DNA from 3 places in the Gordonia sesuvii genome. Region 1 is predicted to be linked to each of the others. Evidence: predicted binding sites of a transcription regulator. Region 1 holds the regulator's gene; each other region holds the start of a gene.

Region 1 (10,265 bases):
ACTGACCATCGACGTGCCCTACACCCGTGGCGACATCGTGTCTCGGCTGCACGAGGAAGGGGAGATCCTGACCAGTGAGCACACCGCGGACGGCACCACGATGCGGGTGCGGGTCCCGGCGGCGTTCGCCGGTGTCCTGGAGCCCCTGCGAACCTGACCCACGCAACCGCTTTCGGTGATCGAGTAGGGCGAGCCGCCCCAACCGCTGATCGAGTAGACCGGAGCGTTTTCCCGCTGATCGAGTAGACCGGAGCGCTAGCGGAGGTCGTATCGAGATCCCGTTCGGCGACAGGGATCTCGATACGGTCTCGCCTAGCGGCTCGCCCTACTCGATCAGCGGTTGGGGGCGGCTGGAGCTGTTCGATCAGCGGTTCGACTCGGCTAGTCCGCGTCGAGATCCTTCGCGACGAGCGCGGCGATGCTGTCGAGCGTGCCCTGGTCGTCCGCGGTCACCACGACGTTGGTGCCCTTCTCCGCCCCGAGGGTCATGATCATCAGCGCCGAACCGGCGTCGACCGGGTCGCCGCCCTCGAGCGCCAGGGTGACCGTGGCGCCCGAATCCGTGACCGCCTCGGCGATGATCGTCGCGGGCCGGGCGTGCAGACCGACGGCGGACCCGACGGTGACGGTGGTGCTGGGCATGGGATGTCTCCTCTTGTTGTCGTCGTGTTGATCCAGTCTGTCCGAAAGCCGCTCAGGCGGGGACGGTTTCGACATCCGCGAAACCTGCCGCGTGCTGCCGGTTCACGCGCCATTGCTTGGCGGTGATCACGGCGAAGGCACCCAGCGCGGTCCCTGCCGCGAGCGCTACGAGGAACAATACCCAGTTGTTCATCGCGAAGAAGACGAAGATGCCGCCGTGTGGCGCGCGTAGTTCGACGCCGAACGCCATCACGAGTCCGCCGGCCAGGGCCCCGCCGGCCATCATCGAGGGGATGACCCGGAACGGGTCGGTCGCCGCGAACGGGATCGCGCCCTCCGAGATGAACGACGCTCCGAGCAGCCAGGCGGCCTTGCCGTTCTCGCGTTCCGGTTCGGTGAACAACTTCGGTCGCAGAACCGTGGCGAGGGCCATCGCCAGCGGCGGGACCATGCCGGCGCACATGACCGCCGCCATGATCTGCAGTTGCGCGACCCCGCCGATCGCCAGGCCCGTCGTCGCGAACAGGTATGCGGCCTTGTTCACCGGTCCGCCGAGGTCGAAGCACATCATCAGGCCGAGGACGACGCCCAGAACGACGGCCGAACCGCCGGACATGCTGTTGAGACCCTCGGTCATCTGTTCGGTGACCCACGCCAGCGGCTTGCCGAGCAGCATGTACAGCAGGACACCGATCACCAGACTGCCGATCAGCGGGATGATGACCACGGGCTGTAGTCCGCGTGCCCACTGTGGCAACGGGATTCGTGATATCCACAAGCACACGACGCCGGCGATGAGGCCGCCGACCAGGCCACCGATGAAGCTGGCGCCGACGGCCACCGACACCAGGCCGGCGACGAAACCGGGTGCGATGCCGGGGCGGTCGGCGATCGCGAACGAGATGTAGCCGGCGAGGACCGGTACCAGCATGCCCATGGCCAGGGAGCCGACCGCGAACAGCACGGCGCCGATGTACTGCCCGAGGCCGCCGGCCGGTAGATCCCACAGACTGTTGTTGAGCGCGATGAAGGCGCCGTCACTCATCCCGCCCTCGGCGTCGAGGGTGCTGTTCGCGATCTCGTATCCACCCAGGAACGGCAGGAATCCCAGCGCGATGAGCAATCCGCCTGCGGCGACGAACGGGATCATGTAGCTGACGCCGGTCATCAGGGCCTGACGGGTCTGTCCGCCGAGGCCGACGCCCCCGCCGCCGGACGTCGATGCGTCGGTTGTTCCGTCGTCGTCACCGCCGCTGACGACGGTTGCCGACGGATTCTCGGATGCGGCAACGGCTTCGGCGATCATCGTGTCGGGTTCGTTGATCGCCCGTTTGACCCCCGATGCGACCACCGGTTTGCCGCGGAATCGGTCCTTGCCCTTCACTCCGACGTCGGTCGCGAAGATCACCGCGTCGGCATCGGCGATGACCTGCGGATCGAACGGGGTGGTCGCGGACGAACCCTGCGTCTCGACATGAAAGTCGACGTCGGCGCGTTCGGCCGCGTACTTGAGCGCGTCGGCGGCCATGTAGGTGTGTGCGATGCCCGTCGGACAGGCCGTGATCGCCACGATCGAACGACGCTTCGCACCCTGATCCGTCGCCGTCGCCGTCGCCGTCGCACCGGCCGAGCTCGCACCGGCTGCGCCCGCCCCGGCTGCGGCCACGGACCCGGCCTGCTCCGACGGCCGGGGATTGATGGCTTCGTCCACGAGTTGCACGACGCGCTCGTCGGTCTCGGCCTCGCGCAGTGACGCGACGAAGTCGGGCCGGACCAGCGAGCGTGCCAGGGAGCTCAGGAGTTTCATGTGCTCGGATGCCCCGCCTTCGGGCGCGGCGATCAGGAACACGAGGTCGGCGGGACCGTCCGGTGCGCCGAAGTCGACCTTGTGCGACAGTCGCGCCATCGCGAGGCCGGCCTCTGTCACCGACTCGGCCCGGGCGTGCGGGATGGCGATGCCGCCGGGTAGCCCGGTGGCCGATTTCGCCTCACGTTCGAGGGCGCCGCGGGCGAGCACCGCCGCATCGGTCGTGCGGCCGGCGTCGGCGAGCGCGTCGGCGAGGTAGCCGATCACAGCTGCCGGGTCCTCGCCGGCATTCACGTCGAGTCGCACCGTCTGAGGTGTGATGATCTGTTCTGACATCGGGGGTTCCTTCTCGGGGTCTTCCTTGGGGATCGGGGCTTGCGGGGTGCGGGTCAGCCGGCGCGGGGCGACCCGGTGAGTTCGGTGACATGCACGTGGGACAGGTCGAGTTGCTCGGGCGCCGGCGGTCGTGTGCCGGGTAGGGCGGTCGCCGCCGAGCCGTACGCGACTGCGGTGCGCAGACGCTCGGGTTCCGCTGCGCCGCGACTCTCGGCGATCAGATATCCGGTCAGCGCGGCATCTCCGGCGCCTACGGTGCTCCGCGGCACGATGGGGGGCGGGGCCGCGAACCACGAACCGGTCGCCGTGACGAGAAGTGCGCCCGACGCGCCGAGCGTCGCGAGGATCGCCGCGCCGGTCCGCTCCACCAGTTGTCCGGCAGCCTCGATCAGGGGGGCGTGGTCGCCCCGGGCGGTTGCCGCCGACAGCTGTGCCGCGTCGGCGCCGACCGCCTCGGCGAGTTCCTCGTCGTTGGGTTTGAGGAGGTCGACCCGACCGGTGACCGCCGCCGCCAGTGGCGCACCCGAGGTATCCACGGCCACAAGGCATCCCGAGTTGGACAGCGCGTCGACGACGGTGCGGTACCAGTTGGCGGGCAATCCGGGCGGCAATGAACCGCACAAGGCGACCCACCGTGCCCCGCGGGCGTTCTCGAGGACGAGTTCGGCGAGTCGTCGGGCCTGGGCGTCGTCCAGCACGAAGCCGGGGGCGTTGATCTTCGTGGTCGTGCCGTCGGGGTCGGCAACTGTGATGTTCGATCGGACCTCACCGTCGATCGGCAGGGCGAGGTAGGGGAGCGCGACGTCGTCGAGCGCGGTGAGCAGCGGGTCACCGGCTCGCGCCGGCAGGATCGCACGGGTCGGGACCCCCGCAGCGGCGGCCACCCGTGCGACATTGACCCCTTTGCCGCCCGGCTCGGCAAGCGCCGTCCGGGCGCGTTGCACAGCGCCGTGCGTGAGTGGGGTCGACAACTCCAGCGTGCGGTCGAGGCTGGGGTTTGCGGTGACCGTGAGGATCGTCGGGGCCGGGTCGGCATGCGAGGGGGCGGGATCGAGCGGGTCGGGCCGGGATGCGGTCATCGGGTGCCTCTCGTCGGGCCGGTTGTGCAACGGCTGTTGGATGGTGGCTGTCGCGTGGTCATGCGATCACCGTCTCGATCCCCTTGTCGGAGAGCTCCGCGGTGGTCGCCGGGTCGATACCCCGGTCGGTGATCAGCACGTCGATGTCCGTGAGGTCGGCGAAGGACGTCAGGTCCTCGTGCCCGAACTTCGAGGAGTCGGCGAGCACGACGACGCGATCGGCGCTGCGACAGATCGCCGCCTTCACGGCTGCTTCGTCGGGATCCGGGGTGGACAGTCCGTGCGCGGTACTGATCCCGTTGGTTCCCACGAACGCGGTCGAGACACGCAGTCGGGCCAGAGTGTCGACGGTGCCGGCGCCCACCATCGCCTGGGTGAGTCCACGCACTCGGCCGCCGAGGATGTGCAGGTTGTCGCCGTTGAGACCGGCAAGTGCAGCGGCGATCGGGATGCTGTGGGTGACCAGGGTCAGCCGGCGGTCCCGCGGAAATGCAAGGGCCGCCTGATAGGTGGTGGTTCCCGCGTCGAAGAAGACCGAACCACCGGCGTCGGGGAGAAACCGGATCGCGGCGCGTCCGATCGCCAGTTTCTGGTCGGTGTGTGACCTCTGCCGTTCGTCGATGCCCTGCTCGACGGTGACCGGTGTGGCGCCAGGCCGGACGGCGCCGCCGTGGACTCTCTGCACATGTCCGGCGCGCTCCAGGGCGGCGAGATCACGCCGGACGGTCTCACTGGTGACGTCGAACAGCGCAGCCAACTCGGCGACCGAGGCGCGGCCGTCCACGCGGACGCGATCGGCGATGGCCTGCTGTCGTTCCTCGGCGTACACGTGAACCTCACCTGTTGGTTTTCCTGCGTTTGTGGTGTTGATGTATCTGTGTTTACGCCTGTTTATGTTGACAAGTCAAGCGTTTCTTGTAACTTGAATCACAACGGTGACTCTGGGCGGCTGAGACGCATAATTGATGGGTCACGCCCGTCGACCACAGTGAGGATTTCGGTGGAGCACACACACGTACTGAGCGGAACGCCTGTAGTCGCAGGACATGCCTATGCGCCGACCGTGTGGCCCGGTGAACGACCCGTGTACGACCCGGCCACGGCGGCACCGGTCCCCGACGAAGAACGCGAAGTGGAAACCAAACGGTTCACCGACGCCGCGGCGACCGTGGCCGCACGCCTGCGGGAGCGGGCATCTCATGCATCCGGCGCTGCGGCCGAAGTCCTGTCGGCGACTGCCGGTCTGGCCGAGGACCGTGGCTGGGTGGGTGCGGCATCAGGCCTGATCGCCAAGGGGAGCACGGCACCGGCGGCCGCGGTACTGGCCACCGAGCAGTTCGCGGCGATGTTCACCAAGCTCGGAGGTCTGATGGCCGAGCGGGTCACCGATCTCAACGACGTCCGCGACCGGGTCGTCGCCGAACTGCTGGGCGTCCCCGAGCCCGGCGTCCCCGAACCCGACGAGCCGTCGGTCCTGCTCGCCGACGACCTCGCGCCGGCCGACACCGCGGGACTGGACCCGGCAAAGATCACCGCGCTCGTCACCCGGCTGGGCGGGCCCACCAGTCACACGGCGATCATCGCCCGCCAGCTCGGCATCCCTTGTGTGGTGGCGGTGTCGGGCCTGGCCGATGTCCCTGCCGGAACCCCCGTGCTCGTGGACGGGACGGCCGGGACCCTCGAGGTCGAGCCGGATGCCGCCGAGGCGACCGCGCAGGTCGAGGAGAGTCGGCGGATGGCGGCACTCGTCGCGAGTTGGTCCGGGCCCGGGCAGACCGCGGACGGACGGCATGTCAGCGTGCTCGCCAATGTCGCCGACGGAACGTCGGCGCGCACGGCGATGAAGTATCCGGTCGAGGGCGTCGGTCTGTTCCGGACAGAGCTGGCCTTCCTGGATCGCTCGGATGCGCCGTCGGTGGAGGAGCAGACCGGTCTCTACCGTGAGGTTCTCGAGGCGTTTCCCGGGCAGAAGGTCGTCATCCGCACGCTCGACGCCGGCTCCGACAAACCGCTGAAGTTCGTCACGCAACTCGATGAGGCCAACCCGGCGCTCGGCGTCCGCGGTAATCGGATCGCCGGTGAGCATCCGGACATCCGGACGGCCCAGCTGGATGCGATCGCCGCGGCCGCGCAGGGCCGCGAGCCCATTCCGTGGGTCATGGCGCCGATGATCGCCTCCGCCGCGGAGGCCGCCGAGTTCGCCGCGCCCGTCCGGGAGCGCGGCCTGGTCGCCGGGGTGATGGTGGAGGTGCCCGCTGCGGCGATCCTCGCCGAAGCCATTCTCGCGGAAGTGGATTTCGTCTCGATCGGGACCAACGACCTCACGCAGTACACGATGGCGGCGGATCGCATGTCGGCGGAACTCGCGGCGCTGACCGACCCGTGGCAGCCGGCGGTTCTCGCGCTCATCGCGCGGGTGGCCCGAGCGGGCCAGGAGGTCGACAAGCCGGTCGGTGTGTGCGGCGAGGCGGCCGCCGATCCGCTACTCGCTTGTGTCCTCGTCGGACTCGGTGTGACGTCGCTGTCGTCGGCGCCCGCAGCGGCGGCGGCAGTCGGCGCACGATTGGCGCAGACCACCACGGACCAGTGCCGGGCCGCCGCCGACGCGGCGCTGGCCACATCGGACCCGGCGGCCGCGCGGGCGGCAGCGACCGCGGCCCTGGAGAGCTGACCGCCCGGAGCGACCTCAGACGCGGCGCATCACGGTGACGACCTTGCCGAGGATCGCGGCATCGTCGCCGGGGATGGGTTCGAAGAGTTCGTTGTGCGGCATGAGCCAGACGTGACCGTCCTTGCGCTTGAACGTCTTCACCGTCGCCTCGCCGTCGATCATCGCGGCGACGATGTCGCCGTTGTCGGCAACGCTCTGCTGTCGGACGACCACCCAGTCCCCGTCGCAGATCGCCGCGTCGATCATCGACTCGCCGACGACGCGTAGCAGGAACAGCGATCCCTCACCGACCAGTTCGCGGGGGAGGGGGAACACGTCTTCGACGGCCTCTTCGGCGAGGATGGGTCCGCCGGCCGCGATCCGTCCCAGCACCGGGACGAACGTCGGAGTGGGCAGATCATCGTTCTCGGCCGCAGCAGACGAGCCGCCCGGCGGGACGTGCTGGTCGCCGTCCTGGATGTTGACCGCGCGGGGGCGATTGGCATCGCGCTTGAGCAGACCCTTGCGTTCGAGGGTGCGCAGCTGGTGTGCGACCGACGACGTCGACGTGAGACCGACGGCGTCCCCGATCTCGCGGATGCTCGGCGGATAGCCGCGCTCGCGGACCGACGCCCGGATGTACTCCAGGACCCCACGCTGACGCGGGGTGAGGCTCGCTTCCGCGGCCGCGGGGTCGGCAACCGGGTCGGAATCCGACGTTCCGGTTGCCGTGTCGGGTCGATCGATCCCGCGGGCGGCGCCGCGCCGTCCTCCGGATCTGTTTCCACCGGCCCTGTCAGTCATCTGCGTAGTCCTTTCTGTCGAGTGCCCGGCGGTGCCGGGCACTGCGGTTCCGGACGCTTCGGGGCGAACTCCTCGATGCCACCGTTCGATGCCCCCGTTCGATGCCACTGTTCGATTGCACTGTTCGATCCCGCTGATCGAGACCCGGTTGCCGTTCTGTGTCCCGCTGTTTTCTGTGTGCTGCTGTCTTGTTCCTGTCGCCGACAGTAATCGAACATTCGACCTTGTTCAAACATGTGTTCGACGTGTGTCGAGACTTTGTCGGAGTGGCGTGTTAGGTTTCGAACATGCGTTCCATCGAACACGTGATCGATCACGATGTCGATCCCGGTGAGCCGGTGGGGCCCGATCCGTATCCGCACTCGATCAGGAGGACACGTTCGATGAGCACCGCGACGATCAGCACCCCGACCATCAGCACGACAGAACTGATTCAGTCCGCCCGGCCGTCCGGTCGGCAGTCCGTCGGGAACCCGCACCGTGCGGGCCGGGTCGGGGCGCCGGTGACCCGACCACCGCGTGGCGGTGCTCACGCGCCGGTTCGTCCGGCCGATCGGCGACCCGTCGGTCAGTCGGCGCGTCCAGGGGCGTATGTCTCCGGTACCCGTTGTGACGCACCGGTGGTCGACCGGAACGTCATCGCGCGCCGACGTGCCACCGCCGCCTCCGTCCTCGTCGGTGCCGCGCTCGCGCTGGTGGTGTGGGTCGTTGCGATCGTCGGGTCCGACTACGCGGCCTCGGTCGAGCCGGCCCCGGTGGGTACCGAGGTCGTGCATGTCCGGCAAGGCGATTCGCTGAGTTCGATCGCGGACCGGGTCGCCCCGGGTGTGCCGCGGGATGCGGTCATCGCGCAGATCGTCGAGCGCAACGATCTGCCGGGTTCGGGCCTGCGTGTGGGTCAGGCGTTGATCGCCCCCGCGTACCGCTGAGACCCGGACGGTATCCTCGATGGCACAGGGTCCGGCCGGGAACCGGCACGGCGCGGCGGGTGTCCGGTGCGCCGGTGTGTCCCGAGATGTGCGTGAGGACGACATGCGCTGCCCGTTTTGCAGGTACGAAGACACCAAGGTCATCGACTCGCGTGTCGCCGACGAGGGGCAGGCGATCCGACGGCGCCGGTCGTGCGCGAGCTGTGGTCGCCGATTCTCGACGGTCGAGAGCGCGGTGCTGTCGGTGGTGAAGCGCAACGGCGTCACCGAGCCGTTCAGTCGCGAGAAGGTGATGCGCGGTGTCCGACGTGCCTGTCAGGGCCGAGACGTCGCCGAGGATGCGCTCGCACAGCTAGCGCAGCAGGTCGAGGACGCGGTCCGGGCATCGGGATCTGCCGAGATCCCCAGCAACGAGGTGGGGCTCGCCATCCTCGGACCACTGCGGGACCTCGACGAGGTCGCCTATCTCCGTTTCGCGTCGGTGTACCGGTCGTTCGACTCGCTCGAGGATTTCCAGCGTGAGATCGATGATCTACAAGGCGATCTCACGCACCAGAAGACGTCGCGGGCCTCGGTGACCGAATAGTCACGAGACCGCCGGCGCGGCTCATCTGAACGCGTCCAGTGCCCGGATGGCGCGTTTCTCCGAGATCGGCCGTGCGGTGCCGAGGCGCTGTGCGAACAGTCCGACCCGCAACTCCTCGACCAGCCAGTGGGCGTGCTCGTCGAGCGCGGCCCGACGTCCGGGCGGAATCTGTGCGCCGCGCTGGTTCCAGTGCGCGACGACGCGGTCTACGGCGGCCAGGCCGTCCCGGTCGCGTGCAGCGGCGGCGGGGAGCTCGGTGAGACGTTCGATCGCCGCGTCCAGATACCGGGGAACATGAACCAGGTGATCACGGGAGGTGGCCGCGACGAAGCCGTCGAAGACGAGGTTCTCGAGCTGGTCGGCAACGTCATCGGCGGCAACGGATCCGCTCAGTCGATCGATCTGTGCCCGCAGGGGTGCCACGCGCCGGAGCGCATCGGTGGCGAGCACGAAGTAGTCAGGCGCCGCGTCGCTCACCGCAGGTCGCAATTCGTCGCGGAGACGATCGAAGTCGTCGGCGGACCGGATGCGTTCGAGACGATCGGTGGCGGCGACGTCGCGGATCGCGCGTCGGGTGCAGTCGGCGACCAGGTCGTCCGGACGCCGATACGGGCTCTGGCTCAGCGCGAGTCGGCCGGGCGCGTCGAGCGTTGCGGTGATCTTGCGCGACAAGCCGGGAAGTGCGTTGTCCAGGAGTACCCCCACCGCCTCGGCGTGCCGTCGGTTGCGCTCGGCGGCGGTGGCGACGTCGGTGCGGATCACCCCGATCGGGTGGCCGTCGCCGTTGCGTGCAACCTCCAGTCCGGTGTGGCGCGTGACCGTCTGCCCTGCCACCGTGGCGGTGTCCGTAGGGGCGATCTCGCCGATGCCGTCGGCCGTCCACTCCGTGAATATCCGCACGGGTGCCGGTTTCTGGTCGTCGGCGAACTGCTTCTTCAACGCGGCGAGCGACTTTCCGCTCGCCAGGACGGCGCCGTTCGTATCGGCCACCGCGAAGTTCATGGTGAGGTGCGGCGGGATCCGTTCGGGCGCGAAATCGCGTGGGGCCACCGTCATCGTCGTGATGGCAGAGAGCTCCCGGGCCAGTCCCGTGATCAGAGGCTCCGATCGGGGTGTGAGCCGGGACAGGGCGAGGTCGGCGAATCGCTGCGCGGGTGCCATCGACTTCCGCAGCGCCTTGGGCAACGACTTCACCAGCTCCGTCGCCAGTTCGCTACGCAGTCCCGGCACCGACCAGTCGAACCCGGAGGTCCGCACATGGTCGAGCAGCGGCTGTGGGATCACCACGGTGACTCCGTCGTCAGGCGCGCCCGGCTCGAACCGGTAGCGCAGCTCGAGACGGGTGTCACCCTGCTGCCATGCCCCGGGGAAGTCGGTGTCGGCGACCGCCACGTCGGCCGCGACGTCCTCCGGGTGCAGGTCGAGAAGTTCC
Region 2 (10,265 bases), on a different contig from region 1:
TCGCCACCTGGGCCGCGATCACCAGCCCGATCGCGCCGACGACGCCGATCAGAATCGACCGACCGACCGTCGCCGCCCACGCCACGGGTAGCGCGCAGCACGCCGACAGGACGCCGAGGGCGAACTGCCGGCCCAGCGCCGGGGCGGTCTCGCCGGGCGGGACACCCAGTCCGAGCGCGAGGCCGCCGAGAACGAGCGTCACCACGATGATCCCGCTCGTGATGACCGCCCAGCCCAGATAGACGAACAGCTTCGCGGTCGCGATCGCCGGCCGTGACACCGGCAATGCGAACAGCCCGGTGATCGTGCCGTCGGCGAACTCGCGTCCGAACATCCAGCCCAGCACCACACCGAATCCCAACAACCCGCCGGCTCCGGTGATCTGCGCCGCGCCGGCCAGCACGCCGTCCCAGCTGCGTTCGCCCGCCTCGCCGATCTTGGCGAGCACCTGGGGATCGCCGCCACTGGCGGCCAGCGGCATCGCGCAGCTCAGCAGCGCGATACCGACACCCACCAGAGCGGTGCCGGCCCGACCCACCGGTGCCCGACCGAACTTGATCGTCTCGACCCGGACCGCTTCCCTCATGGCCGTCGCCGTTCGTCGTCGAGCCGCACCATCTCGAAGAAGGCCCGCTCGAGCTCGGCCGCGTCGGGGTCGAGCCCACCGACCAGCCGCCCGTCGTTGAGCACCACGATGCGATGGGCGACGCGGGCCACCTCGTCGAGGTGGTGGCTGCTGACCAGCACCGCGGCGCCCGCGTCGGCTCGGCGTCGAAGGGCGTCACGCAGGAGGATCACCCCGGCCGGATCGAGCGAGTTCGTCGGCTCGTCGAGCACGATCAGCGACGGGTCGTGCTGCAACGCCGACGCCAACCCCACCCGCTGCCGATTGCCCATCGACAGTGCACGGGCCCGCTTCTGTGCGTAGCGACTCAGGTCGAACTCCGTCAGGGAACGCGCGACCGCTGTCGCGGGCGCCCAGTACAACCGAGCGGACAACTCCAGGTTCTGCCGAGCGGTCAACTCGCGGTAGATCAGCGGGTGATCGACCAGATGGCCCACCGCCGCCCACTGTGCCGCCGGGATTCGGTGCAGCCGGACCCCATCGAACTCGACGGAGCCCTCGGACGGGATCAGCATGCCCAGCAGGACTCGCATGAGAGTGGTCTTGCCCGCACCGTTGAGCCCGACCAGCGCGACGATCTCGCCCGCAGACACCGTCAGCGTGACACCGCGGATGCCACCGCCATCCCGGAATTCCCTTGTGGCGTCTCTCATCTCGACGCGATGGGCGGTCATCGTGCACCGTCGAGGATTCCCAGCGCGCGTTCGACCGCGTCGCCGAGTGGTTGGTCATCGAGCTGGGCCCACTCGAGCAACGCCGCGGTGAGGGCAGCGATCGTGGCAGCGGCGGCTATCTCGGCGTCGACGTCCGTGACACCCCGGGAACGCAGTGCATCGGCGATCGCCTGTGCGGTGGCCGCCGTGCTCTGCGGCATCGCGGCTCGAAGTCGATGCGACGCCGCGATCACGCGAAGGCGATCACGAACGGTCTCTGCCGCCCGATCGTCGACCCCGGCCCACGCGTGGCGCAGTCCGGCCGCAACCGCCGCGAGCGCAGGCAGGGAACGAGGTTGGGCGGCGACGGCGTCGGCGATCATCGGGTCGAACGGATCGTCGAGGACGACGCTCTCCTTGGTCGGGAAGTTGCGGTAGAACGTCATCTCGGTGACCCCGGCGGCCTGTGCGATCCGGCCGACGCTGACGTTTTCGAATCCCTCGCCTGCGCACAGTTCCACGGCCGCGAGTACCAGACGATCCCGCGTGCGCTGGGCCTTTCCGACCCTCGACATACATCGAATGTTAGGCTCTAACATTTTGTAGGGCAATGCTGACCGCGGTCAGGCGTGCGAACGCCATCACCAGCCGCGTGATCAACTGGTCGGGTGAGCACCTTCGACCGGGCCACGGTGGCCGCGCGTATCGCCGGATTCGACCGCCGGGTGGCCGACGAGCCGGATTCACGTGCGGCTGCCGTCGCCATCACGATTGCCGAGCAGGATGGCCGCCACGGCATCTGGCTGACGAAGCGGCCCGCGACCATGCGCCGGCATGCGGCGCAGTACGCCTTGCCGGGCGGTCGGCTCGACCCGGGGGAGGATCATCCGACCGCGGCATTGCGTGAACTCCACGAGGAGATCGGTGTCGCCCTGCCTGGCGAGAGTGTGCTCGGCATGCTCGATGACTATCCGACCCGATCGGGTTTCGTCATCACGCCGGTGATCTGCTGGGCCGACGACTCACACGTTCCCGACCCGAATCCGGACGAGGTCGCCCAGTTGTTCTTCGTGACCTTCGAGGAACTCATGGTTGAGCCGCGCTTCCTCACGATCCCGGAATCGGATCGCCCGGTCATCCAGTTGCCGATCGTCGGCGCCCTCGTGCATGCCCCGACCGCGGCGGTCATCTACCAGTTCGCCGAGGTCGTCCTTCGTGACCGCCACACCCGTGTGGACGGCTTCGAGCAGCCGGTCTTCGCCTGGCGGTAGCCGGCCGTCGGCCCGATGTCGTAGTGGGAAGTCCGGTGGTGGTAGCACTTAGTCATGTGCCATTGTGTGAGCCACATCATCCCGGGCCTGCGTTGATGGGCACCGTCGACGTCGAGTACCGCGGCGAAGTGGTGATCGTGACCCTGGACCGACGCGACGCGATGAACACACTCAACGTCGATCTGGTCCGCGACCTCACGGCCGTGCTCGATGAACTCCACGAGGACCGAAACTGTCGCGTGGTGATCCTCACCGGCGCCGGCGGGGCGTTCTGTGCCGGATTGGACCTGCGCGGGTACGGGGACGAGGCTGCGACGGGCGACGATGCTTCACCCGGGGGTGACGGTGTCATGATCGCGGCTTTTGAACGGCAGCAGGACATTGCGGGGCTGGCCCGCCGGATACACGGCCTCCGCCAGCCCGTTATCGCGGCAGTCAACGGAGCCGCGGCCGGTGGTGGATTGGCGCTGGTGTGTGCCAGCGACATCCGGATCGGATCACGCGACAGCGTCTACGCGGTCGGTTTCATCCGCGCTGGTTTCTCCGCGTGTGACATCGGGGTTTCCTGGCTGCTGCCACGGCTGGTCGGCACGGGCCGGGCGCATGAGCTGATGCTCACCGGTCGCAAGTTCAGCGCCCAGGAGGCGCTGGCGTACGGCCTGCTCGTCGACGTTGTCGAACCGTCCGACCTGATGTCGGCCGCAATTGCCACCGCAGACGAGATCCTCGCGAACCCGCCGCTCTCGGTGGAGTTGACCAAGGTGGGGATGTGGGCCGCGGTGGAGTCGAACTCGTTTGCCGCGACTGTGGAGTTCGAGAACCGGCAGCAGATGATCACTGCCATGACCGCCGACCGGAGCGAGGCAACCGCCGCGTTCCTCGAGAAACGACGACCGGAGTACCGACGACGATGACAACCGACCTGTTCGATGTCAGTGGCAAGACCGCTGTGGTGACCGGAGGTACCAGCGGTATCGGCTCGATGATCGCCCACGGACTGCATGAGCGCGGGGCGCATGTGGTGATCGCCGGCCGCAAGGAGCCGGCCCTGGCCGAAGCGCGGTCGGCGGGGATCACCGCGCTGCAGGCTGATCTGTCCACTCCAGAGGCGTGCCGGGAACTCGCCGAGCAGGTCGCCGACGAGGTCGACCGCATCGACATCCTGGTGAACAACGCCGGCGCCACCTGGGGCGCACCGATCGAGGAGTTTCCCGACTCGGCCTGGGATCGCGTCCTTGATCTCAACGTGCAGGCTCCCTTTACTCTCACCCAGGCGTTGCTGCCCCAATTGCTCGCGGCGGCGACCGAGCAGGACCCGGCCCGCGTCATCATGATCGGCAGCATCGATGGCATCCGGGTGCCGCAGACCGAGTCGTACTCGTACTCGGCGAGCAAGGCGGCGGTCCATCAGCTGACCCGCCACCTCGCCGGCCATCTCGGTTCGCGGCATATCACCGTCAACGCGATTGCTCCCGGGCCTTTCGAGTCCCGAATGATGGCGCACTTCCTCGCCGAGCGCCGTGACGAAATCGAGGCATCTTCACCGCTGCGCCGGATCGGGCGGGCCGACGACATGGTCGGCACCGTGATCTACCTGGCGAGCCGCGCGGGCAGCTACCTCACGGGCGCCGTGATCCCGGTCGACGGAGGGATCTCGACCACCAGCTGAGGCGCCCGGAAACTTTTTGCCGCTCCCGGGAATGGAATCGGACCACGGTCCGTTTAAGGTGGTGTTGGGTCATGAGGGCCCACGGAACCTACGAGCCAGACCCGTTCACAGGAGGACACATGACCACCGCCGTTTCCGCTCCGATCGCCGCCGGCACCTGGACCATCGACCAGGCTCACTCGGCTGTCGCCTTTTCCGTCAAGCACCTGATGGTGAGCAAGGTCCGCGGCAACTTCGAGACCTTCTCCGGCACCATCACCATCGCCGAGGACGGAACCCCCTCGGTGCAGGCCGAGATCGACGTCACCTCGATCACCACCGGCAACGACCAGCGTGACGGACACATCAAGTCCGCCGACTTCTTCGACGCCGAGCAGTTCCCGAAGGCCACCTTCGTGTCCACCGGCGTGGCCCCGAAGGGCGACGACTACGTGCTGACCGGCGACTTCACCCTCAAGGGCGTCACCAAGCCGATCGAACTCGCACTCGAGTTCAACGGCACCAACGCCGGCATGGGCCAGGGAGCGGTCGCAGGCTTCGAGGCCAGCACCGTGATCAACCGCAAGGACTTCGGCATCGACATCGAGATGCCGCTCGAAGGCGGCGGCGTCGTCGTCGGCGAGAAGGTCACCATCACCCTCGAGATCGAGGCCCTCCAGCCTGCCTGATCTCACGGTCCCAAGCGTTCCCGGTCCCTGAGGAACGAGGCGCTGGCCGCCTACCCCGTTCCCTGAGGAACGAGGCGCTAGCTGCCACCCCGTTCCCTGAGGAACGAGGCGCTAGCCGAGTGTCACGAAGGGCCACCCTTCGTGACGCCCACTCACTCCGTTCGCGGGCTCCTCAGGGTTCGGGTGGTACGCCCACTCACTCCGTTCGCGGGCTCCTCAGGGTTCGGGTGGTACGCCCACTCACTCCGTTCGCGGGCTCCTCAGGCTTCGGGAGTGTTGCCCCAGACCTCCGGCCGATCGGCCGGACCACTAGACCGACTCCACGGCCATCCCTCATCCCCCAGGCCGTGGGGTCGGTCTTTTGCTGCGCGCGGCCGGTACCCTTCAGGTACCTACCGGCGCAGGAGGTGGCCGTCATGGCGCGACCACTCGGCCACGCCGCCCTACACCGCGCGTGGCCGCACATCAGCGGTGAGGCGCTGCCCCGATTCCTCTGGGGTCGTCATCGCGGGACCGACGTCCGGGACCTCGCCGATCTGCCGCGCGACGAGCGGGCACGGATGTCGCGGCGCGCGACTGCTGCCGCCGCCATCGCACTGATCGGCACGAACTGCGCCATCGGCATCGAGACGTTCCTGCTGGTTCAGTTGGCCTACAACGGGAGTCAGCTGACGCTGGAGACCACCGTCGGCGCGCCGAACTTCCCGGCGGTCGTCACCGGCATCATCGTCGGCACCCTGACCAACATGCTGGTCGGCGTAGCGCTGATCAAGCCGCAGGTGGACTGGTTCGTCAGCGGCGTGGCCGCCGATCAGTCCCGACGTTCCGCGATCCGGCACATCCCGCGCAACCAGGTGTTCGCGACCCTCGCCGCGTGGGCGACGGCAGTCGGGTCCTATGCCGTGGCCGCCGACGACCCCACGTCGATGCGGACCGCCGGTGTGGCGTTCGCCTTCCTCCTCGCGGCGATCTCGAGTTCCTGCATCACCTATCTCTTCGCCGAACGTGCCGCCCGGCCTCTGGCGGTCGTCGCCTACCGGGAGTTCCCGGCTCGGCATGTGTTCCACGGTGTCCAGACACGAATGGTGGCCGTGTGGCTGGTGAGCTCCGCCGTGCCGATGGTCGGCCTCCTGTTGCTCAACCTCGGGCGATGGCTCGACATCCTGCCGCCGGTCAGTGGGCCGGTCGACTGGACGATCGTCGTCCTCGCTGTGGTGGCACTGGTGTCCGGGGTGCGGGTGATCACCCTGGTCGGCCGGTCCATCGCCGATCCGCTCCGTGACCTGCATCGAGCCGTCGAGCGCGTCGACAACACCGACTACACCGCGCGGGTCCCGGTGTATGACTCGTCCGAACTCGGTGTGCTGCAACACGGTTTCAACACGATGGTGGCGGGACTCGAGGAGCGCGAGCGCATGCGCCGGCTCTTCGCTCGCCATGTCGGCGACACGGTCGCCGCGCAAGCCCTCGAACACGGCGACGGCATGCGAGGTGCGAACACGACAGTGGGGGTGCTGTTCGTCGACATCATCGATTCCACCGGGATCGCGGCCCGACAGGATCCCCAGGCCACCGCGCAACTGCTCAACGACTTCTTCACCATCGTCGCCGATGTCGTCGACGGCCACCGGGGCTTCGTCAACAAGTTCGAAGGGGACTCGGCGCTGGCCATATTCGGCGCGCCGGTCGCCCTCGACGACCCCGCCACCGCGACGCTCTCGGCGGCGCGGGACCTCGCCACCCGGCTGACCGCCGCCCTCGACATCGGGTGGGGGATGGGCGTGTCGTGCGGCACCGTCTTCGCCGGGAACATCGGTGCCGAGACCCGCTACGAGTACACCGTGATCGGCGACGCGGTGAACGAGAGCGCGCGGCTCTCCGATCTCGCCAAACAGTCCGGCACATCGGTGATGGCGTCCGGGACGGCGATCGATCGGGCGACGCCGGACGAAGCTGATCAGTGGGTCGCCGTCGGAACGCGTACTCTGCGCGGTCGCGCCGAGGTGACCGAGGTCTTCGCGCCGATCTCGGTTGTCGGACGGCGGGGCGCGGCGGGGATCTCGGTCGGAGCCGTCGTCGCCGGCCTCCTGCGTCCGGCGCGCCGTTTGACGGGACAGACCGGCCGTTTCGTTGACGACGGCGGTGGTACTCCATAGCGTCGGTGACAGACGTGACCAGACAGGGGAGGCACCATGAGCAAGTGGACCGCGGCTGACATTGAAGACCAGACCGGACGGCGGTACGTGATCACCGGCGCCAACAGTGGCCTCGGCGCCGAGACGGCGAAAGCGTTGGCCAAGGCTGGCGCGACGGTCACCCTGGCCTGCCGAAACGTGAACAAGGCACAGCCGGTGGCCGCCGACATCGGACCCAATGCGACTGTGGCACAGCTCGATCTGGCCGATCTCGCATCGGTGCGGACCTTTGCCGAGAAGTTCGACGGCGCGGATGTCCTGATCAACAACGCCGGGGTCATGGCGATACCGTTCAAACGCACTGCCGACGGATTCGAGATGCAGATGGGCACCAATCATCTCGGCCACTTCGTGCTCACCGCTCTGGTCCTGCCGAAGATCACCGATCGGGTGGTGACCCTGTCGTCGTCGATGCATCAGATCGGTCGGATCGACCTCGACGACCTCAACTGGGACAAGCGCAAGTACCGCCGGTGGCGGGCCTACGGCGACTCCAAGATGGCCAACCTGATGTTCGGGAAGGAACTGGCCGAACGGCTGGCGGCGTCGGGATCGTCGACGTCGTCGATGGTCGCCCATCCCGGCTACGCCGCCACCGAATTGCAGGGTCGGTCGGAGACCATCGAGGACGTCTTCATGAAGTTCGGGAACAAGATCTTCGCGCAGTCCGCATCCGGCGGCGCCCTTCCGACCTTGTACGCCGCGACATCGCCGGATACCACGAACGGCGGATACTACGGTCCGACCGAGATGTTCGGCAGCCGTGGCGCCCCGGGGCCGTCGGGCCACAGCAAGCTCGCCGACGACGCCGCGATCCGCGACGAACTCTGGCGCGTGTCGGAGAAACTCACCGACACGGAGTTCACCGTCTGACGTTCACCACACTCGCTCACCACACGCCGGGCGGGCGGAACTGGATGCTGATGCGTGGACCGACGCCGGGGACCTTCGGCACGGCATGTTCCCAGGTGCGCTGACAGCTGCCGCCCATCACGAGCAGGTCGCCCGGACCGACGACGAAACGCAGCGATGGTCCGCCGCCACGTGGACGCAACATCAGTGGTCGTGGCGAACCGAGGGACACGATCGCCACCATCGTGTCCTCGCGCGAACCACGCCCGATCCGGTCGCCGTGCCACGCGACGCTGTCCGACCCGTCGCGGTAGAGGCACAGGCCCGCCGTGGCGAAACCCTCGGGCAACTCCTCGCGGTAGTGGCCGCTCAGCTCCCCGAGGGCCGAGACGAGCATCGGGTCGGGGAAAGCGGCCGCCTCGTGGTAGGTCGCGACGAGGCGCGGGACGTCGACGACGCGGTCGTACATTCGTCGCCGCTCCGCACGCCAGGCCGCGGTCTCGCGCAACCGGTCGAACAGTGCATCCGACCCGGACACCCAGCCGGGCCGTAGGTCGACCCAGGCGCCGTCGGTCAGTCGGCGCCGCGTCGTGGAGCCGAGATCGCGCAGTGCCACACCATCTGTCGGCTGGTCGAACAGCGATCCCTGGATGCCCGCGGTCATGGCTGTCAGCCTACCCGAGACCTCCGAACACGTGTTCGATGATCTGCGTCTCGTCGGCAGCCGAACGGAGGCGTCGCGCACGTTTGCCCAGGATGGAATGGCATTGTGCGACAAATTCTGTTATCCAGTACCAAGTGGTAGTCACTAACACTTTGTGGCTCCGACGACCAGACCAGCGCGTGCGAAGGGAAGGCCATGGCGTCGTTTCTGTATCGGGTCGGAAGGTTCTCCTTCCGGCACAAATGGTGGGTGATCGCGACGTGGCTGCTGGCTGCGATGACGGTCTCGGGGCTCGTCGGAGCGCTGAACCCGCAGTTCGCCAAAGACTTCAGCCTGCCGGGCACCGACTCGGGAACGGCGACCTCGCAGATCGAGGAGCACTTCCCGCAGGTGATGGAGCAGCAGTCCCAGGCATCCACCAGCGTGCTGGTGGCCGCCGACGACGGACTGGCCGCGCACACCGACCAGATCAACGCCCTGGTCTCCGACCTTCAATCGCTTCCCGAGCTGAGCGACCCGGCGACGATCGTGAACCCCGTCGTGGCAGCCGCGGCCGATCCGGCCATCGCGTCGTCGGTCGTCGGTGACGACGGGCGGGTCGGGCTGATCCAGGTCCGTCAGGACATCGAGATCATGGAGCTCACCGTCGATCAGAAGGAGCAGCTCCAGGAGATCCTCGCCGAGAACCGCGGTGCGGGGCTCGAGGTCGAGGCCACCGGCTCGCTGATGCAGGTCATGGAGGCCGGCGGCACCGCCGAGATGATCGGGTTCGCCGTCGCTTTCGTCGTCATGATCGTCGCGTTCGGTGCACTGGTCGCCGCGTTCATCCCGCTGATCACCGGACTGGTCGGCGTCGCGATCACGATCATGCTCGTCACGTTGTCGGCCGAGGTCCTCAGCATCAACGAGACCGCGACCGCGATCGTCACGATGCTCGGCATCGCGGTCTCGATCGACTACGCGCTGTTCATCGTCTCGCGGTATCGCAGCGAGCTCACCCGGGGAGGGGCGCCTGCCGACGCGGCCGGACGAGCCGTCGGGACGGCCGGGTCCGCGGTCGTCTTCGCCGGCCTTATGGTGATCGTCGCGGTGGTGGCCCTGATGGTCATCGGTATCCCGCTGATCACCCAGATGGGCATGGGTGCCGGGCTTGCCGTCGCGGTCGCCGTGCTCGCCGCGCTCACCCTGATCCCGGCGCTCCTCGGCGCGGTCGGACGATTCGCCTTCCGCCCACGGATCCCGTGGATCAAGCACGCGGAGGAGTCCGCGACCGTCGACACCGTCGGCGTGAAGCTCGGCCGCACGGTCGTCAAGCGGCCCATCCCGTTCATCATCGCCGGCCTGGCGGTGCTGATCCTGGCGGCCATCCCGATGGGCCGGCTCGAGCTGGGCATGTCGCTGACCAGCGACGACGAGGCGCCTGCTCAGTCCCTGCTGCAGCGTGGATTCGGTGAGGGCGTCAACGGACCGCTGTTCGCCGTGGTGCACGTCGACAACGACGGCGACGTCGCGCCGGCCGCGGACGCGACCGTCGAGCACATCCGATCGCTGGACGGCGTCGCCAACACCGCGACCATCACGTGGATGGGCAACGGTACTGCGCCGCAGCCCAACAACGGCGCCGACACCGCGCTCATCTCGGTGACCCCGGTCAGTGCGCCGTCGTCG
Region 3 (10,265 bases), on a different contig from region 1:
CGACGGCGCCTCGGCGGCACTGATCATGAGCGACACGATGGCCGCCAAACTCGGCCTGACCCCGCGCGCACGGTTCCATTCGTTCTCGCTGGCCGGCGACGACCCGGTGTTCATGCTGACCGCCCCGATCCCGGCGACCCGCAAGATCCTGGAGCGCTCCGGCCTGTCGATCGACGACATCGACGCCTACGAGGTCAACGAGGCGTTCGCGCCCGTTCCGCTGGCCTGGGCCAACGAGTTCGGGGCCGACCCGGCCAAACTGAACCCGCGTGGCGGCGCGATCGCACTGGGCCATGCCCTCGGCTCGTCGGGCACCCGCCTGCTCAGCACGCTGGTCAACCACCTCGAGGCAACCGGCGGCCGGTACGGCCTGCAGACGATGTGCGAGGGCGCCGGAATGGCGAATGCCACGATCATCGAGCGTGTCTGACGCCATGTCGACGGCGGCGACCGACGAACCCGATGCGGTTGCGACCGCGTCGGGTGACTGGCGCCAGGTCGAACCGCTGTACCTGCCGGTCACCCTGGCCGCCGCCAAGGACGCGTTCCACGAGCGCGGGTTCCACGGCACCTCGATCCGCGACATCGCCTCGCGGGCAGGGGTTTCCCTGCCGACGCTGTACTACCACCACGAGAACAAGCAGGGCATCCTGGTGGCGCTGCTCGAGGCGGGGATATCGTCGATCCTCAACCGCGTCCGTGCGGCGATCGCCGACGGCGACACCCCGCGCCAGCAGCTGTCCAACGCCATCGAGACGATCGTCCTGCACATGACCGCGGACCTCCAACTCGCCAGCGTCGGCCGCGAACTGCGCTACCTCGACAGCGACAACCCGCACCGGCAGCACTACGTGGGCATGCGGACCGAAATGGAAGATCTGCTCGCCGACGTCCTGCGTCGTGGCATGGCGAGTGGGGATTTCCAGATCCCGGGCGATGTCCGAGAAGTGTTGCGGTATCTGCTCGGCGCCTGCCAGGAGGTCACCACCTGGTACCGCCCGGAGGGTGCCCGGTCACCTGCACAGGTCGCCGAGTCCTACGCGGCGACATCGCTGCGCGCCGTGGGCGCATCGTTCGACACCACCGATCACACCTGACCATCACCGACAGAGGAGTTGAGGGGAACACCATGAAACGCACCATCTTCGAACCCGAGCACGAACAGCTGCGGCAATCCGCCCGGGAGTTCCTGATCCGCGAGTGCGCACCGCACGTCGAGAAGTGGGAAGCTGCGGGGCAGGTGGACCGCGAGGCATATGCCAAAGCGGGCGAGGCCGGATTGCTCGGTTTCAACATCCCCGAGGAGTTCGGCGGAGGTGGCGTCGACGACGACTTCCGATTCAACGCGGTAGTCGTCGAGGAGTTCGCGCGTTTCGGCAGTGCGGCACCGGGTCTGAGCCTGCAGAACGATGTTCTGGTCCCGTACTTCCTGCACCTGGCCAACGACGAGCAGAAGAAGCGCTGGATGCCCGGGATGGCCACCGGAGAGACCATCCTCGCGGTCGCGATGACCGAGCCCGGCGCCGGTAGCGACCTCGCCGGCATCAAGACCTCCGCGAAGCTCGACGGCGACCACTACATCCTCAACGGCAGCAAGACCTTCATCTCGGCCGGTATCAACTCCGACCTCGTCGTCGTGGTCTGCCGCACCAACCCTGATCCGGCCGCCGGGCACAAGGCCTTCTCGCTGCTCGTCGTCGAGCGCGAGATGGAGGGCTTCGAGCGCGGACGCAAGCTCGACAAGATGGGCCTGAAGGCCGCTGATACCGCCGAGCTGCATTTCACCGACGTGCGCGTCCCGCGGGAGAATCTCCTCGGCGAGGAGAACAAGGGTTTCTACCACCTGATGCAGAACCTCCCCTCAGAGCGGCTGTCGATCGCCGTCGGTGCCATTGCCGGAGCCCGCGCCGTCTACGACGAGACGCTGCAATACGTCAAGGACCGCAAGGCCTTCGGCAAGCCGATCGGCACCTTCCAGCACAACCGATTCGTGATGGCCGAGATGTCCACCGAACTCGACATCGCCGAGCAGTACATCGATCGCTGCCTGAAGGCCGTCGTCGACGGTGAGCTCACCGCAGTGGACGCCTCCAAGGCCAAGTGGTGGTGCACGGAGCTGGCGAAGCGTGTCATCGACCAGTGCGTGCAGCTGCACGGCGGCTACGGCTACATGAACGAGTACCGCGTCGCCCGTGCCTACACCGATTCGCGCATCCAGACGATCTTCGGCGGCACCACCGAGATCATGAAGGACATCATCGGCAAGGATCTGGGTCTCTAGGTCTGAGTCCATCTGCAGTTGACGACGATCGGCTCCGTGAGAGACGACCGAGGCAAGTGTGCCTTCGATACGCCCTCACGGAGCCGATTTTTGTCATCGTCGCGTCTCATCAACGACGAGGAGGTGTCACCCCTCCCGCTGATCGAGTAGTCGGCGAGCGGCAGCGAGTCACCCCTCCCGCTGATCGAGTAGTCGGCGAGCGGCAGCGAGTCGACGTATCGAGATCCCCCGTGACCACACGTCGCCGCACAGACCAACGTGCCGACACGACCGGCACCTCCCGTAGGATCGCACCCCGTATCCCACCAGACCGGAAGGTGCCCATGCTCGACGGCGTCCGTACCCTCTATCGCCTGACGCGCGGCGAGCGTGTGGCCGAGGACCAGCCCACCCCGCACAGGACGCTGTCCGAGGGACATCACCGGACGCTTCGGCGCTACGGCACCGACGCGGAGGTCGACGCGGCGCGCGCGGCGAACCGCACGCCGGTCCTGCTGGTGCCACCACTCGCGGTCCCCGCCCGCTGCTACGACCTCGCGCCGGACATGTCGGTGGTGGCGTCGCTGCTGGCGACCGGACGCATCCCGTACGTCGTCGACTTCGGCGAGATGGGTTATGCCGATCGACATCTCGGATTCGAGGACTTCGCCGACGACATCGTCCCCGCCGCGATCGGCAGGTCCTCGCCGACTCCGGCGAGACCACGAGCACCGTCGATCTCGCCGCGTGGAGTCTGGGCGGGACCGTGGCGTTCCTGACCGCCGCTGCCCATCCCGAACTGCCGATCCGGTCGATCACCGCCATCGGCACCCCGCTGAATTACTCTCTGGTGCAGCCGTATCCATTGGTGAAGCGGCTCATCCGGCCGATCGGGCCGGCCCCGGTCACGTATTCGCTGAAAGCGATGGGCGGCATCCCGGCACCGCTGGTTCGCCTGGCCTACCGCGCGACGGCGTGGGAGCGCGAGATCAAGAAACCCGGCTACATCCTCCGCAACGCCGACAACACCGAGGCGTTGGCGCGGATGCAGGTCATCGATTGGTTCCAGGAGGCCCTGCCCGGCTATCCGGGTAAGCTGGCCGAGCAGATGTGGCAGAACCTGGTCTACCGCGACGAGATCGCCGGTGGCGTCGTGCGATTCGGCGATCGCAGCATCGACCTCACATCCATCGCGGTGCCGATCCAGTTGTTCGGCAGCCATCGCGACGCCATCGTGAGCTGGGGTGCGGCACGCCATGGCGTCGAGATCTTCGCCGATTCTCCCGAGGTGCACTTCACCACCGTCGAGACCAGCCACCTGGGTCTGATCGCCGGCAGCGAGGCCAGCGCGCAGACGTGGCCGAGGGTGGACGAATTCTTGACCGGCCTGGACAGCGCGGACACCTGAACCTGTCAGACCATCGCGGGTGGCGGCATACCCCCGCCCAACGTGCGGCCGACCCCCTGCGCGGCCACCTGCGCTGCCGCCACCAGGGTCGCCCGATTGCGGCCCAGGGAGGGCACCACTACACCCAGCGCGGCGACCACCTCGTCACCTCGACGAATCGGCACCGCTATCGAACACGCGCCGAGTGTCATCTCCTCGGTGGTGGTCGCGTAGCCCTGCTGACGGACCTGACGGAGCTGCCGGTCCAGCACCCCGGGCGCCACGATCGTGTGCGGGGTCATCGCCGGCAGGTCACCCATCGCCTGGCGCCGCACGTCGTCGGGGGCATGGGCGAGAAGCACTTTGCCGACGCCGGTGCAGTGCAACGGAAGTCGACTACCGACCCGGCTGACCACCGGCACCGACGCCCGCCCCGACAGGCGGTCCAGGTACAGCACCTCCACCCCGTCGCGCACCGCGAGATGCACGGTCGCGAAGGTCGCCGCGTAGAGGTCCTGCAGAAAGGGCGCCGCGATCTCCCTGATGCCGGATTGGATGGGGGCGAGCAGGCCCAGATCCCAGAGACGTCGCCCGATGACATAGCGGGTGTCGGGCCGGCGGGTCAGCGCACCCCAGGCCTCCAGTTCGCGAACGAGACGATGCACCGTGGGCACCGGCAGGTCGGCACGCTCGGCGATCTCGGTGAGGGTCAGCGTGCGATGGGTTCGGTCGAACACTCCGAGCACCGCCAACGTCCGGGCAGCCACGGACTGCCCCGGTCGACCCGTGTTGCCCGCCATCGCCAGACCCCTTCCACTCAGTGGAATCGAGTGTAGGGGCTGCGCATGGCGATCAGGACACGGTGAGCGGCAGTGTTCTCAGCCGCCGTACCAGCAGACTGCGTTCCCACTCCGGGTTGTCACCGTGGACGACGAACTCCGTCGTCGAATCCAAGAGGAAGTTGATCGCCGTCTGCGCCTCGAGACGAGCGAGGGCCGCGCCGACACACAGATGCATCCCCTTGCCGAAGCCCAGATGGGGCCGACGCCGCGACGGGTCGAGGACGATGCGGTCCGGTTCGTCGAACTGGTCGGCGTCGCGGTTGGCCGAACCCCACGCCAGGTACAGGTGTGAGCCTGCCGGCAACGTGGCGTCGCCCAGGGTGGTGTCCGACACGACGTGCCGATAGTGACCGCGAAACGGCGACTCCACGCGGAGGGCCTCTTCGACGAAGGTCGGCACGAGGTCGCGTTCATCGCGCAGCTGCCCGACCAGTTCCGGTTGCTGTCCGAGCAGCCAGACGGCGTTGCCGAGGAGGCTGACCGTCGATTCCGCCCCGGCCGCCACCAGCTGGATCAGCATGACGACCGCGGTCCCCTCTTCGAGGTCACCCCGGCGCACCACCGTGGCCAAGTCACCCATCACGCCTTGTCCGGATCCCTCGACCGCTTCTCGAAATGCCGCTGCGACATGGCCACTGAGTTCTCCCACCGCGACGCCGGCCGCGTCCAGCTGCTCGGCGGTCACCACCCCGTCGAGGAGGACGGTCGCGGCGAATGACCAGCGGACGAGATCGTCGATGTCATAGGTCGGGAATCCCAGGAGCTCCGCGACGACGGCCATGGGCAACTGCTGCGCGACCGCGGTCATCCAATCGATCCGGCCGCTGCCGAGTCCAACGCTGCCTATCCCGTCGTTCCAGAGACGCTTCAGCGTCCGATCGATGAACGGTTCGAGATCCTTCATGCGTTTCGCCACCAGTGACGGCATGACCATCTTTCGATGATCACGGTGTACCGGATCGTCGGCGGTCGCGAGCGCATGCAGCGGGGAACCCAGCTCGAGAATCGGGTACTCCGTCACCGTGCCATCCGCGGTCCAGACCATCGTCGCGGTGAGATTCGACGAGAAGTCGTCGGGCCGGGAGACCGCTTCGGCGACGAGGTCCCAGCTCGACACGAGATAGAAGGGCGAATCGTCCAGCCGGGCCACCGGCGCCACGCTCCGCAGATGTTCGAAGTACGGGTAGGGGTTGTCCAGATCATGCACCTGACCAGCGTCGACTCCACACGACACCGAAATCAACCGGAGACGGAAAGTCGACACCCCGGGCGCGACGGTTCACGTGCTGGGTGTCTCACGCCCATCGACCGACCTCGACCAATCGGTGAAACATTCCAAGCAGATGTCTCACACTGAGACCGTGACGGGCGACTGGCTGGTGAGCGACGACCGCAGCGACACCGCGCGCGTCAGGCTCTACACGCTGGCCACCGAGATGATCGGTCGCGATGGACTCGATCGGTTCGACCTCAACGACCTCGCTCGTCGTGCTCACTGTTCGAGGGCGACGGTCTATCGGCATGTCGGTGGCAAGAAGCAGTTGCTCGAGGCGGTGTGGGCATTCTCTTCGGCGGCCGTGGTGGCCGAGGTCGAAGCGGCGACCGCCGGTGTCACAGGACGCGAGCGAACGTCGGTCGCGATCACGGTGGCCGTGCAAGCGATCCGGTCCGACCGTGTGATCCGCCAGTTCGTCGAATCGCGTCAGGTCCTCGCCGCGGCCGATACCGTCGTCCACTCACCGACGATCGTCGCGGCGGCTTCCGACCTCATGGGACTCGATCCCGGAGATGCTGTGACGGTTCGCTTCGCGATTCGCGCGATTCTGTCGATCCTCACCGTGCCCGCGCACGATCCCGCCGAGGAACGCGAACTCATCGACATCCTGGTACGCGCGCTACGTCCGGCCTGACCTGCTGCGATCAAATCTGTCGGACCCCTGTCGTACATTGGTTTTCAGCGGAATCGAACACGTGATGTGACACCGGACCGACCCTGAGCGGCCGATCCACCTTCTGAGATATGCGGGCCTGCGTTCCGCGATGTCCACAGTGTCTCCGAAGGTGTTGGGTCTCCGAAGGGTGTTGGGGTGTCGGTTCCGGATTGGCGGCTGTCGTCGTGGTGGGGAGAGGCCTCGCCGTGGCCCGACCTCGCTCCCTTGTTCACCGGGAATGTGCACTCCGACGGTGTGCCCCAGGCTGATACGAATCAACTCCTCGGTTCGATGGCATCGACGCAACGCGGCATCGCATATCTCGCCTGGCACGACTATCAACTGGCCGCCGAGCTCCACCGGCGTCTGGTCGGTGACCAGGAGCGGCCAGAGGACCTGCTTGTCGTTGACGGCTTCGCCGACTGCGCCGCCCGGATCGCCTTGGCACTGAGCATCTCCCAACGCAGCGCCGAGCAACTGATCCACGAGGCGGTGGCGCTGCGCGATCGCCTTCCCGAGGTCTCCGAGCGTCTCCGCAACGGGCAGATCTCGCAGGCCCGCGTCTCGACCATCATCGCGCGCACCGATCTGCTCAGCGGACAGGAATGCATGGCAGCCGTCGATGCCGAGATCGCCGCCGAACTGGATCTGCATCGTGGGGCGTGGTCGGCCGAACGGCTTCGCAACATGACGGACCGCATCGTGTTCCGTCACGACCCGGACGCGGTCCGAGAAGCACGCAGACGCGCGATGGCTGACCGCCGGATGTCGACGACGCCGAAGCCGGACGGGATGGCAGAGATCGCGGGGACCATGTCGGCGGAGAACGTGCGGATCGCTGCGTCGGCGGTGAAAGCGCTCGCGGCTGCAGTGTGCGCCCAGGACGAACGTACGAAACAACAGCGCGCGTCCGATGCCATGTTCGCGTTGCTGTCCGGCACGCGATTCGAATGTCTCTGCGGCCAGGAGGATTGCACCGCGCAGATTCCGGAGCCGGGGACCGTACCGCCTGCGGACGCCAAGATCGTCATCCACGTCGTCTGCGACGAGTCCACCCTCACCGGTGACGCCGAGCATGCGGGTTTCGTCGACGGCCACGGGGTGATCTCCGACGAGCATGTGCGGGATCTCGCGGCACGGAAGGACGCCGTGATCAAGCCGCTGGTACCGAAGGGCACCCCGCAGAATCCGGATGGCACCTTCACCCTGCCGGCACACCTGCCGTCTGACCCGTATCGTCCGTCAGCCGCCCTGGACACCTACATCCGGGTACGGGACGGCTACAGCGTGGTGCCCGGCAACACGACCCCTGCGTTCGAGGGCGATGTCGAACACGTTGCCGAATACAACCACGCCGACCCGGCCGCGGGCGGACAAACGGTGCCGGAGAACCTGAACATCAAGGACCGCTTCTTCCACATCCTCAAGACGTTCGGCCGGTGGGTCGACGACATGTACCGCGATGGCCGCGGCCGGTTGCGCACCGAGTTCACCACACCCGAAGGCCTGGTGATCGAAGGCGATCCGGACAACCTGGAGACGATGTTCCCGGGACTCCTGCGCATCCGATTCACGTCGCCCGAACCACCGGGAGACGCCGAACCTGCGCCTTCCCCGGAACCCACCGTCCCACCGGCCCGACGTGTGTCGCGGTTGGCGGCCAAACATGCCCGCAGACAACAGGAACGAGAGCGCAACCGCCGTCGGAGGGAGGAGTGACGCGGGTCAGGCCTCCTCGTCGACCTCCGCGAACAACCCGTTCGCGATCCGGAACGCCGTATTGGCATCGGGCACACCGCAGTAGATCGCCGACTGCAGGAGCACCTCCTTGATCTCCTCGCGGGTCAGGCCGTTGCGCAGCGCAGCGCGCAGGTGCATCGCGAGCTCCTCGTGGTGTCCGCGGGCGATCAGGGCGGTCAACGTGATCATCGACCGGCTCCGGCGATCCAGCCCGGGACGGGTCCAGATGCTGCCCCACGCGTATTCGGTGATGAGTTCCTGGAAGTCGCGGGTGAGGTCGGTGATCGCGTTGGTTGCCCGGTCGACGTGTGCGTCACCGAGAACCTCGCGTCGCACCGTCATTCCGTCGTCGTATCGGCTCATCGTCGTCCTCGAGTCCCTTTCCTCATTGCTCATCCTTCTGCGTGATCGCGCGCGCACGTTCGAGCTGTGCGTCGATGAATTGGTCTGCGGCGCCGAAATACTCCGATGCCGCCGGGTGTCCGGCGATCTCGGCCATCGTCGACTGCTCAGATGTCACCGCCGCGCCGGCCGCCGCCAGGTTCTCGGCCATCCGTTCGGTGTGGACTCGGAGGTCGTCGAGGAGACTCGTGGTCTGATCACCCGCGACGACGGCTCGTCGCAGAAGGGTTCGGAGCGTGTCCCATTCGACGTGCCATCCGCCCGGCGTCCGTTCGTCGACGGCGTCCGCGGCGGCCAGGTGCAAGGTCGAGGCCATCGGCGGCCCGGCGATCGCGGCACGGCGGATCAGCACCGACAGTACAGGGTTGGACTTGTGCGGCATGGTCGACGATCCCCCGCCCGCCCCTTCGGACAGCTCACCGATCTCGGTCCGGGCCAGCACCATCACGTCGTTGGCGACATGGCCCCAGGCGTCGGTGCACTCGAGGGCGGCATCACCGATCCGGGTGATCGCGGTGCGCACCGAGTGCCACGGGGTGGCCGGCTCGAGGCCGAGTTCACGCGCGGCCACGGTCGAGGATCTTGCGACGAGCGCTGCGATGTCGGCGTCGGCCCCGGCGAGCTCCACGACCGCCGCCGACGTCCCGCCGGCACCGCCGAGCTGCACCGGGAAGCGGAGCAGGTCGAGTCGCTCCCGGGCATCGAGGACGCCACGCAGCCACAGTGCGCTCTTCAGGCCGAAGGTGGTCGGAACGGCCTGCTGCGTCAGTGTTCTCGCGACCATCGGCGAGTGACGGTGCTCGATCGTGTGGCGCGCGAGGATCGTGACCTGCGAGTCGAGTGCCGTCGAGATCGCCGCCACCGCCTCGGCCGCGCACCACATCAGCGCGCTGTCGACGACATCCTGGCTGGTGAGCCCGCGGTGCAACCAAGTCGCCGCGGGGCCGGCGCCCAGCCGCGACCTCAGCAGGCGCACGAGCGGAATCACCGGGTTACCGCCCGACTCGGCCTCGACCGCTACCGACTCGAGATCGGCATCGGTGAGGAGTGAGCGCAGCGCATCCACATCGAGTTCGGCGCCGGCGGGTGCGACCCCGGCCGCGGCCAGGGCCACGCTCCACGCAGCCTCCACCCGGATCATCGCGTCGAGGAAAGCCCCGTCGGTGAAGATGTCACCTGCGCGATGATCGCCTGGCCACAGCAGACCGCTCATCGGCCGCCGTGATCGAGGAAGACGGTCTCGTCGGCGCCCTGCAGGTGGATGTCGAACCGGTACCCGTCGTCGTCCTTGGCCGCGATCAGGGTGTCGCGACGACCGTCGGGAACCGCCGACAGCAACCGGTCCGCGGCGAGTGCGCGCACACTCTCGGGCAGGTACGCGCGGGTGAACAACCGGTCGAGCAGGCCGCGGGCGAACACGCAGATCGCGAAGAACGGTGCCGCCCCGTCGGTCACGGCGCCGGGCGGCATGGTGGCGAAGGAGTAGTGGCCCACCCGGTCGGTCTGGACACGTCCCCACCCGGTGAAGGTGAAACCGTCACGACGCAGCGACCCCGGCTCGCGGCTGACGTTGCCGTCGGCGTCGGGTTGCCAGATCTCGATGAGGGCGTCCGGAACCGCGTCACCGTTGCCGTCGAACACCGTGCCGTGCAGTCGAATCCGCCGCGGATCTCCCGGCGCGACGAGTTCGGGCCCACCGTCGA

Evidence for each region. The regulator LexA, encoded in region 1, represses DNA repair genes until DNA is damaged. The targets are predictions, from matches to a motif close to CGAACANNTGTTCG.
Region 2: a site for LexA is predicted at 8,622-8,635, ahead of VZC37_RS03255 (alpha-ketoglutarate-dependent dioxygenase AlkB). Genes of this name have one in related genera too.
Region 3: a site for LexA is predicted at 6,454-6,467, ahead of VZC37_RS16885 (DUF222 domain-containing protein). Genes of this name have one in related genera too.

What each region holds. Positions count from the first base shown of each region.
Region 1 covers NZ_JAZDUF010000002.1:593,555-603,819, reverse strand. The annotation lists gene hflX (GTPase HflX) at 1-157, shown strand, start outside; gene VZC37_RS09465 (HPr family phosphocarrier protein) at 382-642, opposite strand; gene VZC37_RS09460 (PTS fructose transporter subunit IIABC) at 695-2,785, opposite strand; gene VZC37_RS09455 (1-phosphofructokinase family hexose kinase) at 2,839-3,864, opposite strand; gene VZC37_RS09450 (DeoR/GlpR family DNA-binding transcription regulator) at 3,923-4,693, opposite strand; gene ptsP (phosphoenolpyruvate--protein phosphotransferase) at 4,865-6,535, shown strand; gene lexA (transcriptional repressor LexA) at 6,551-7,318, opposite strand; gene VZC37_RS09435 (LysM peptidoglycan-binding domain-containing protein) at 7,606-8,247, shown strand; gene nrdR (transcriptional regulator NrdR) at 8,351-8,833, shown strand; gene hrpA (ATP-dependent RNA helicase HrpA) at 8,855-10,265, opposite strand, start outside.
Region 2 covers NZ_JAZDUF010000001.1:709,348-719,612, reverse strand. The annotation lists gene VZC37_RS03300 (ABC transporter permease) at 1-586, opposite strand, end outside; gene VZC37_RS03295 (ABC transporter ATP-binding protein) at 583-1,299, opposite strand; gene VZC37_RS03290 (TetR/AcrR family transcriptional regulator) at 1,296-1,853, opposite strand; gene VZC37_RS03285 (NUDIX hydrolase) at 1,947-2,549, shown strand; gene VZC37_RS03280 (enoyl-CoA hydratase/isomerase family protein) at 2,645-3,463, shown strand; gene VZC37_RS03275 (SDR family oxidoreductase) at 3,460-4,218, shown strand; gene VZC37_RS03270 (YceI family protein) at 4,338-4,886, shown strand; gene VZC37_RS03265 (adenylate/guanylate cyclase domain-containing protein) at 5,303-7,042, shown strand; gene VZC37_RS03260 (oxidoreductase) at 7,079-7,954, shown strand; gene VZC37_RS03255 (alpha-ketoglutarate-dependent dioxygenase AlkB) at 7,971-8,597, opposite strand; gene VZC37_RS03250 (MMPL family transporter) at 8,793-10,265, shown strand, end outside.
Region 3 covers NZ_JAZDUF010000005.1:14,671-24,935, forward strand. The annotation lists gene VZC37_RS16850 (acetyl-CoA C-acyltransferase) at 1-430, shown strand, start outside; gene VZC37_RS16855 (TetR/AcrR family transcriptional regulator) at 435-1,097, shown strand; gene VZC37_RS16860 (acyl-CoA dehydrogenase family protein) at 1,130-2,281, shown strand; partial or broken gene VZC37_RS16865 (alpha/beta hydrolase) at 2,605-3,668, shown strand; gene VZC37_RS16870 (IclR family transcriptional regulator) at 3,674-4,447, opposite strand; gene VZC37_RS16875 (cytochrome P450) at 4,500-5,696, opposite strand; gene VZC37_RS16880 (TetR/AcrR family transcriptional regulator) at 5,851-6,399, shown strand; gene VZC37_RS16885 (DUF222 domain-containing protein) at 6,577-8,139, shown strand; gene pcaC (4-carboxymuconolactone decarboxylase) at 8,146-8,523, opposite strand; gene VZC37_RS16895 (lyase family protein) at 8,546-9,775, opposite strand; gene pcaG (protocatechuate 3,4-dioxygenase subunit alpha) at 9,772-10,265, opposite strand, start outside.